Haloglycomyces albus DSM 45210: one gene and its partner. The protein of the gene in region 2 interacts with the protein of the main gene of each other region in a pairwise test. Links are inferred from orthologs where the notes say so. Each region holds a gene or a part of one and is shown on either strand. Other genes may lie near its edges.

Evidence for each region.
Region 1: the proteins of HALAL_RS0108085 (region 2) and dnaE interact in binary tests that used the Escherichia coli proteins (3 or more experiments, as listed by UniProt). The link is inferred for Haloglycomyces albus DSM 45210 from one-to-one orthologs.

Annotation. Positions count from the first base shown.
Region 1 is NZ_AZUQ01000001.1:1,382,399-1,386,628, forward strand. Bases 1-4,044 are described here. They hold dnaE (DNA polymerase III subunit alpha), read right to left. Parts: upstream 3,735-4,044; coding sequence 201-3,734; downstream 1-200. Also shown: HALAL_RS0106505 (DUF4192 domain-containing protein), read left to right, coding at 4,106-4,230. UniProt on the Escherichia coli protein: DNA polymerase III is a complex, multichain enzyme responsible for most of the replicative synthesis in bacteria. This DNA polymerase also exhibits 3' to 5' exonuclease activity. The alpha chain is the DNA polymerase catalytic subunit.
Region 2 is NZ_AZUQ01000001.1:1,712,396-1,717,944, reverse strand. What follows is about bases 2,687-5,549. They hold HALAL_RS0108085 (DNA polymerase III subunit gamma and tau), read right to left. Parts: upstream 5,132-5,549; coding sequence 3,242-5,131; downstream 2,687-3,241. Other genes in these bases: HALAL_RS0108080 (sterol desaturase family protein), read left to right, coding at 5,374-5,549; HALAL_RS0108090 (YbaB/EbfC family nucleoid-associated protein), read right to left, coding at 2,878-3,216; recR (recombination mediator RecR), read right to left, coding at 2,687-2,821. Outside these bases: HALAL_RS0108100 (ABC transporter substrate-binding protein), read right to left, coding at 1-1,522; more of recR, read right to left, coding at 2,225-2,686. UniProt on the Escherichia coli protein: Part of the beta sliding clamp loading complex, which hydrolyzes ATP to load the beta clamp onto primed DNA to form the DNA replication pre-initiation complex.

The DNA.
Region 1 (4,230 bases), 330 kb from region 2 along the record:
CTGCCGTGCAACGGCATTTTGCCGCTCGTACGCGCGTGGTCCTACTCGCGCCGTATGAGAAGCTGTTGGACTCCGGTGAACCGATTCGCTATGAGGGACTGTCGAAGGCGACGTCGAACGCCTGGTTGCGGATCGGGGCGTCGGTCGCCGAGGGGCTGTAGAAACCGGTGGGGCGCGGTTCCCCACGCCCCACCGAGTCGTCAGCGTACGGTCACGCCGGCGATCGACCGCAGTTGAGTGGTGAGGTCGTTGCTGGGGTTGATGCGCCATTGGCTGCCCAGTTCCAGCATGGGGCCGTGCTCCTCGGCCTGTACCTGGACGTAGACCGGCACGTCTCCCTTGGAGTGGCGGAAGGCGTTCCGTAGATCGTAGATCAGTTCCTCATTGACCGAATCGGCCTCGACGCTGAGCCGTAGCGGCGCGTCGGAGGTTTCCGGGCCTCCCGAGGTGTCGAGAACGGCGAGGTCGAAGGCGATCAGCTGTGCCGTGCCGTCGCGCCGGTCGACCTTCCCCTTGACCGCGCAGATGACGTCGTCGGCAAGGGAGTCGGCCACGATCTCGTAGGTGTTGGGGAAGAAACGGACCTCGATGGAGCCGTCCAGATCTTCGATGGTCGCCGAAGCCCACAGCTTCCCCTGCTTGGTGACCCGCTTGGCGACGTTCTGCAGGATGCCCGCGACGGATACGGTCGTTCCGTCCTTGACGCCGTCGCCGTGCAGGGCCGCGACGGGCTTGTCGCTGCTGCGGGCCAGGAGCTTTTCAAAGCCGTTGAGCGGGTGGTCGGAGACGTAGAGTCCCAGCATCTCCCGTTCGAAGGTCAGTTTGTCCTCGCGCGGCCATTCCTCTTCGGACACGCTGAGGTCCACGCCCATGGTTTCGGGCGACTCCATCATTCCGCCGAACAGGTCGAACTGCCCTTTGGCCTCTTCTTTCTTAATGGACACCACGGCGTCGATGGCTTTTTCGTGCACCTCGGCCAGACCTCGGCGGCTGTATCCGAGCGAGTCGAAGGCACCGGCCTTGACGAGGGACTCCACGCTGCGCTTATTACACACGTTGGCGGGAACCTTGTTGAGGAAGTCCTGAAAGTCGGTGTATTCCCCCTTCTCTTCCCGCGCTTGAATAATGCCGCTGACAACGTGCCCGCCGACATTGCGCACCGCTTCCATCCCGTAGCGAATGTCGCCGCCGACGGCGTGGAACATGTGGCGGGAGTCGTTGACGTCCGGCGGCATGACCGTGATGCCCATCTTGCGGCATTCGGAGAGGTAGACGGCGGTCTTGTCCTTCGAATCGCCGACTGACGACAACAGTGCGGCCATGTATTCGGCGGGGAAGTTGGCCTTCAGGTAGGCCGTCCAGTACGCGACCAAACCGTATCCGGCGGCGTGCGATTTGTTGAACGCGTAACCGGCGAAGGGAAGCATGATGTCCCAGAGGGTTTTGATGGACTCCTTGCTGAAACCGTTGGAGGCCATGCCCGATTCGAAATCGGTGTACATTTTCTCCAGGACGTCGATTTTCTTCTTCCCCATCGCTTTACGCAGAACATCGGCTTGACCCATCGAGAATCCCGCCAGTTTCTGCGCGATTTTCATGATCTGCTCTTGGTAGACGATGAGACCGTGCGTTTCGGCCAGGATCTCTTCCAACGCGTCGGCCAACTCCGGGTGGATCGGGGTGACTTCCTGCCGTCCGTTCTTACGGTCGGCGTAGTTGTTGTGCGAGTTGGCCTCCATGGGACCGGGCCGGTAGAGCGCCAGAACGGCGATGATGTCGGCGAAGCTGTCGGGCTTCATACGTTTCAGCAATTCCCGCATGCCGCCACCGTCGAGCTGGAACACACCGAGCGTGTCACCTCGGGCGAGCAGTTCATAGGAGGCCGGGTCGTCCACCGTCAACGTATCGAGGTCGATGTCCACCCCACGGTTGAGTTTGATGGCTTCGATGGCGTCGCCGATGACCGTCAGGTTGCGTAGACCGAGGAAGTCCATCTTCAACAGTCCGATGTCCTCACAGCTGGGGTAGTCCCAGCCGGTGATGATCGAACCGTCCGGACGTGCCCACATCGGGACGCATTCGGTGAGCGGTTGCGAGGACAGAATAACGGCACAGGCGTGCACCCCCGCGTTGCGGATGAGGCCCTCCAGACCTTGCGCGGTTTCGAAGATCTGCTTGACCTCATTGTCGTTTTCAATGAGTCCGCGCACTTCGGCGGCTTCCTTGTACCGTTCGTGCTTGGGGTCGGTGATGCCTTGAAGGGGAATGTCCTTGGCGGCGACGGGAGGCGGCAGTGCCTTGGAAATGCGGTCGGCGAGCGCGAAACCGGCCTGCCCGTGGTGGACGCGGGCGGCGTCCTTCAAAGCGGCCTTGGTTTTAATCGTGCCGAAGGTGATCACCTGGGCGACGAAGTCCTGTCCGTACTTCTCGGTGGCGTAGGTGATCATCTCTCCTCGGCGACGATCATCGAAGTCGATATCGATATCGGGCATGGAGACACGTTCGGGGTTGAGGAAACGCTCGAACAGCAGGCCGTACTCAAGTGGGTCGATATTGGTGATCTTGAGGGCGTAGGCGACGAGCGAACCGGCGGCGGAACCGCGACCGGGACCGACGTAGATGCCTTCCCGGCGGGCGTAGTTGATGAGGTCGGCGACGACGAGGAAGTACGAGGGGTAGCCGGTTTTGATGATGACGTCCAGCTCGAACTGGGCACGGGACTTGTACTCCTCGGGAATCGTGCCGTCGGGGAATCGTTCGGCCAGTCCCTGGAAGACCTCGCGGGTCAGCCAGCTGCCTTGGTCGTAGCCGCTGGGGACTTCGATGCGCGGCATCCGGTCGGCTTCGTTGAAGACCTCGTCGTAGTCTTCGATCATTTCGGCCACCAGCAGCGTATTGGCACAGCCCTCCTGCCAGGCCTCATCGGAGCGCAGCTGATACATCTGCTCGGCGGAGCGGAGGAAGTAGCCGTCTCCTTCGAACTGGAAACGTTTGGGGTCGTCCAGGGTCGATCCCGATTGCACGCACAGCAGCGCCGCGTGTTCGTGCTGCTGGTCGTCGGTGACGTAGTGGGAATCGTTGGTGACCAGCGGCCGCAGGTTCATCTTGCGCGCCATTTCGTACAGCTCGTCGGCGACGCGGCGTTCCACGGAGTTGCCGTGCTCCATGAGTTCGAGGAAGTAGTTCTCGGGGCCGAAGATGTCGCGGAAGTCGCTGGCCGCCTGGTAGGCCTCGTCGATCTGACCCAGTCGGAGGCGGGTCTGCACCTCACCACCCGGGCAACCGGTGGTGGCGATGATGCCCTCGGCGTTGGGGGCGATGAGTTCGCGGTCCATGCGCGGCTTGTAGTAGGTGCCTTCGAAGCTGGCGTACGAGGAGAGTTTGAAGAGGTTACGCAGCCCGGTGGTGTTCTTGGCGAGCATGGTGGCGTGGGTGTAGGAACCGTTTCCCGAGAGGTCGTCGCGAATTTGGGACGGATCGCCCCAGCGGACGGGCTTTTTGTGGAAGCGGTCGTGGGGCGCGAGGTAGGCCTCGATTCCCAGGATCGGTTTGATGCCGGCCTTTTTGGCCTCGTGGTAGAAGGAGTAGGCCCCGTACATGTTGCCGTGGTCGGTCATGGCGAGGGCGGGTTGGCCGAGGCGTTGTGCCTCTTCGAATAGCGGGCCGAGTTTGGCGGCTCCGTCGAGCATGGAGTATTCGGTGTGGACGTGCAGATGGGCGAATTGCTTCGACATGCGTAGTTTCCTCAACCTGGCCAGGCGTGTTGCGTGCGATTCGAGTGATCGTTCCTCGTTCAACGCCATTCGACGTTCGCGGTTCACGGCGTTGAGTCGCGCGGAGCGTCGCGATGACGATTCGAATGGGCCCTTCAGTCTAGGCCAATGCAGCGACGCGACCAAGTACGCCCGGAGTGTCAGTGAGGTGGTCGGGACGTGCGAAAAGGGGATGTTTCCACGCTCTGTCCCGCAGGATTGCGCCGCGACGAAGAGGGAGAAAAATCGCTCACATATCGCCGGAAAGGGCTAACGTTGAGAGTTATCCACAGGTTTATCCACAGGTGGTCGGATTACTGGACACGTCCTGACGGCGGGAAGAGACTGATGTCATGACTACCGCAGCCAATTCCACGAACGTTCACATCGACAGCGCCGCCGACTTGGCCGGGCTTATCCCTTACCTGCTCGGATACGAACCCGAGTCCGATTCGGTCGTATTGGTCGGACTGCGGCA
Region 2 (5,549 bases):
TGGCCGCATTGGCTTCCTTCAGAATCTCGCTGCGCTTGTCGAGATCGGGTTCCTTACCGGCTTTCTCCATAAGGTCGAAAATTTCGTCGTCTTCAAATCCCCAGGCAGGACGTGAACCATCGAACCAGGTTCCCAGGAAGTCGAACGAATCCGCATACGAGCCGGTCCAGCCCAACAAATGCAGCTCACAGTCGCCGTCATAAACCTGTTGGATGTACTCCTGCCACTCGATGGGACGAGGTTCAACCTCAAATCCGACCTCTTCGAGACCTTGCATCATGTGTTCGGCGATACCAGAGCTATCCGGAAGGTAGGTCCGCACTACACCGGCCGGATAACAGAACTCGACAGTGGTGTCTTCGGCCTCTGCGTCTTCCAATAGTTTCTTGGCTCGCCCCGGGTCGAAACCATACGTCGGTACATCGGGATTCCAAGCATCGAAGTTTTCGGGAACGAATTGATTAGCAGACCTTCCATAGTGGAAGAAGGTGTCCACTATTGCTTCCTGATCAATCGCGTACGCAATGGCCTCACGCACCGCATCGTCCTCAAGAGCTGCATTGTCGCTTTCGGTAAACCCGAGATACAGAAGGCTGAAGTCCTCCCTCTCGGGGAATTGATATCCGTCCGCTTCCAGTGATTCCACATCTGCCGGGTTCACCAGGTCGTAACCGTGTATATCGCCACTCAACATCGCCAGGCGTTGTGCGTTTTCATCTTCGAGCACCTGGAACTCTACAGTTGATAGTTCTGCGGTCTCGCCCCAGTAATCGTCAAATCGCTCCAGTGTCATTCCGCCACCGGACTGGTCCCATTCGGTTACTTCAAAAGGGCCGGTTCCCGCCAGTGTCCCCAGCTCCTGAGTATAGTCGGGCGGTTCGACCGTCGAATCAATCTCGACATCTTCCAGTTCGTCCAACGCATTCGGCGACAGAATTCCAAAGGCTTCCAGAGAAAACGCGCCGGGAAAATTGGGGTATTGCGCCGATAGATTGATCGTCACGTCCAATCCATCGGCTTCACAGCCGTCAAAGATAGAGTTACTACCGTATCCGTAAAAGGACCAATCCCAATAATAGGTAATCGACCGGAGATCACTGTCAAAGGAATTCCATCGCTCGAAATTGCGGCAAACGACGTCACCGGTCAATTCGCCACCGTCATGGAAGGTGACTCCCTCCCGCAATGTGAATGTCCATTCCTCACCGGCGGCATCGTGGTCCCAGCTCTCCGCCAGTCCCGGAGCCAATTTGCCACCGTCATGCGATAGTAGGGTGTCATAGATCTGACTGGTGACTTGAAAAGTCGTCCCATCCATGCCGAACACCGGATCCAGAGACTGGACTTCGCTGGAGAGCCCGAAAACGAACGGCTTTTCGTTCTCCGTACCTCGCTGCAGTTCCGACAGAAAATCCGAAAACCCCGTCCTGTCACCGTCGTCAATGGTTCCGCCACTGGAGCAGGCTGTTACCGCGAGCCCCACAATAGCCGTCACTGCACCGGCTTTCGTCCCTCTGCCCATGAATCCCACCCGCCATTCTTGGATGTACGCCTATATTAGATCCTACAAACCAAGCACCAACCTGGCTAGAGGCACACCGGGCCTCGAACGGACGGGACGTCGTGGAAGCCAGTCAAAACGACGGAATATTTGGGCTGCTTATGCTTTCAGGAATACACGACTACGACACCGTCTCACAGATGCGCCAACCGGCGAGCCAGCCGTACTTTCAAGGACGAACACGCTCTCCACACAAGTTCTCTATGTAACCGACGAGCCGCTAACAACGCGCGCAGCGCGTGTGTATGCGGCGGTAGAGCCGGCTGTACTTTCAGGGGGCACTCGACTTCCACGCAAGTCCTTAACGTCACTGGCGAGCTTCAAGCGAAGAGCAGAAGCGGTAGAGCTGCCGGTGTCCCTAAAGAGCGCTGCCATCACACTTTCCCCAGGGACGAGCCAACCGGCGAGCCGCTAGCGCTGAAAGTGCGACGCGGTGGTAGAGCTGCCTGTGCTTTCACAGCAAGACTCGATGTCCCGCAAACCCTTACGTAACTGGCGAGCCGCTAACAACGCGCGCAGCGCGTGTGTAGCGGCGGTAGAGCTGGCTAGGAGCTCAGGTTGTTCCAGGTGCTTCAGATTTGCGCGAGGAGGATTCGTCGCGACCTTCAGGTCGTGAGAATCCCCCGCAGCGTAAATATGGAGTGCCTGGGGCAAGCTGAGCGGTCACACACTACGTCTACCGGAGAAGGCGCGTCCTAGGGTCACTTCGTCGGCGTATTCTAGGTCTCCGCCTACCGGTAGTCCACTGGCCAGGCGTGATACGGAGATCTCCAAGGGGCGTACCAGCATGGCGATGTAGGTGGCGGTGGCTTCGCCCTCGGTGTTGGGGTCGGTGGCCAGAATGACCTCTTGGGTTTGACCTGTTTGAAGTCGTTCCATGAGGGATTTGATCCGTAGGTCGTCGGGGCCGACGCCGTCCAGCGGGTTGATCGCTCCGCCGAGGACGTGGTAGCGTCCGCGGAACTCTCCGGTTCGCTCGATCGCTACGACGTCCTTTGGTTCTTCGACCACACAGATGGTTTCTTCGGTGCGACGGGTGTCTTCGCAGAGGGAGCACACGGGGGATTCGGACACGTTTCCGCATCGTTCACAGAATCGCATTTGTTTCTTCAAGCGCAGCAAGGCACTGCTCAACCGTTCGACTTCGTTTTCGTCGGCGGCGAGCAGGTGAAAGGCCAGGCGCTGGGCGCTTTTCGGCCCAATGCCGGGTAGCGAGCCGAGCTCTTCGATGACATCGGCCAAGGCTCCGTCGTAAACCACGTGTCGTCTCCACTGTCACAGGATGTTCGGTGAGGGGTTAGGGTCGGTTGTCGCTTTTACATGCCCGGCAGTCCGAGGCCGCCGGTCATGTTGCCGAGTGCGTCGCCGACGGGTCCCAGTTTTTCCTCCGCCAGGTTCTGTGCGTCGCTGGAGGCGGCCTGTACGGCGGCTACGACCATGTCTTGTAGGGATTCGATGTCGTCGGGGTCGACGGCTTTGGGGTCGATGGTGATGTCCTTGAGTTCCCCGTCCCCGCTGACGGTCGCACGTACGAGTCCACCGCCCGCGTCCGCCGACACTTCGGCTTCGGCCAGTTCGGCCTGTGCCTGTTCGTATTGAGCCTGCATCTGCTGTGCCTGCTCCAGCATTTTGCTCATGTCGCCGCCTGGAAACATTCCGGCCTCCTCTTCGGGTTATTCGTTATTTGATCTTGCGGGCGTCGAACGCCTCGGTCAGCATGTGTACCGCCGTCTCGACAGGAGCACCACCCGCGCTGGGGCCACTCGTGCCACCTCCCGTTTGGCTTCGCGGTACCGTACCGGAGCCCGATTTTGCCGGAGGCGGCTCGGATGCGATGTTCGCCTCGGGCGGGGGCGGCGTCACTTGCGCGGCCTCCCAGGGCGGTTCCGCCGGGGGTGCGTCGCCGGACGCGGCGGGCATGTCGGTGTCCGCCGGAGGTGGTGGCGGTGGAGGCGGGTTCGTTCCCGAGCCCACTTTACAGCGCAAACGCCAACGGCCACCCAGGATTTGAGTGAGCGCTTGGGTCACGATGGAGTAGGCGGGGTCTTCTTGAACGGTTTTGGCGAGGAAGGGGTTGTCGAACGTCAGCAGGACCTCGTGGTCCGATACGTCGGTGACCACGGCTTCTTTCAGCTGAAACGCGGTGACTCGTTTTTGCGAGCGGACCGCTTGCATGATGCGGTCCCACTGTCTCCGGACCGAAGCGACGTCCGCGCTTGGGGCCGGGGTGGTCTCCACTGGTGGCACCGTCGGCTCGGCGGCGGGTGTGGCGGGTTTTTGCGGCGGTGTCTCGGGGGTCGGTTCGGGCGCCGGGGTGGAGGTGGCCTCGGTTGCCGGTGGCGGCGCGGCGGGAGTCGGTGCCGGGGCCGGCTTCGGTGGCTCGGCCGTCGGTTGTGGGGTGGCCGCGGCGGCGGGTCCGCGTGTTTCCACCGCTTCGATGCGCTGCAGCAGGCTCGCCATCGTATCTTCGCTGCCGGGCAGTACCGCTCGTGCACAGGCGATCTCGAGGAGGAGACGCGGCGCGGTGGCGCCCTTCATGGTGGAGATGCCGTCGGCGATGACCTCCGCCATGCGGGTGAGGCTTGCCAGTCCCAAACGTGTGGCTTGAGATTTCATGCGCGTCAATTGATCGGCCGGCGCGTCCACGAGGCTCTTGTCGCCTGCGTCGGGGACCTGTGTCAGGACGATCAGGTCTCGTAGGCGTTCCAACAGGTCTTGCGCGAAGCGCCGCGCGTCGAGTCCGGCGTCGACGACTCGTTCCACGACGCTCATGACCGTCGCTCCGTCACTGTTGGCGAAGGCCTCACACATGTCGTCGAGCAGGGTGGCGTCGCTGACTCCCAGCAATTCGGCCGTCATGGCGTGGGTGACGCCTTCGGGGCCCGCTCCGGCGATGAGTTGGTCGAGAATGGACAGAGTATCGCGGGCCGAACCGCCTCCGGCACGAACCACTAGGGGGAAGGCGTCATCGGCGACGGTGATGTCCTCTTCCGAGCACAGCCGCTGGCAGAGTTCCTTCATTGTCGGTGGGGGTATAAGGCGGAACGGATAGTGGTGGGTGCGTGACCGGATCGTGGGTAGGACCTTTTCCGGTTCGGTGGTGGCGAAGATGAACACCACGTATTCCGGTGGTTCCTCCACCAGCTTCAACAGGGCATTGAAACCGGCGGCGGTGACCATATGGGCCTCGTCGATGATATAGATCTTGTATCGCGACTCCACGGGAGCGAACACGGCACGTTCGCGCAGCTCTCGTGCGTCTTCGACTCCGCCGTGACTGGCCGCGTCGATCTCGATGACGTCGACCGAGCCCGGCCCCCCGGCCGAGAGGGCTTGACAGGAATAGCAGGAACCGCAGGGATTCACCGTCGGCCCTTCGGCGCAGTTCAACGAACGCGCCAGGATCCGCGCCGAGGAGGTCTTACCGCAGCCTCGCGGCCCGGAGAACAGAAAAGCGTGATTGAGGCGCCCGTTGGCGAGCGCGTTCATGAGTGGCTCGGTCACATGCTCTTGCCCAACCACCTCGGCGAACGATTGCGGGCGGTATTTGCGGTAGAGGGCCAGCGCCACTTGATTCTCCTCTCAGGGCATGATCCACGCGGTTGTGGGCTCCTTCCTAGCAACTTTACGGGGTCGAGCCGACACCGCGCAGCGGGAGTGGCTGTGTTTTGCCCAACCACATTCAAGCTGGTCGTACGGCCTGCGGCGGACGTGGTGCGGGCTGTCGATCCTTACTCTTGACCCGTGAGTAAGATATGATTCATACTTGCCGGTAATACCCAAATATCTCTATCCCGGAAACTGGTGTGCCCATGGTCGATGCCGTCACCTATGCCATCCCATTCTTCCTGCTGTTCATCGCCGTCGAAGCCGTGTCGTTCCGCTACTCCCCCGACGGCGATCAGCGTGGATACGATGCGAAGGACTCCATCACCTCGCTCACCATGGGAGCGGGATATTCGGTCGTCATGTTCTTCTGGAAGTTCCT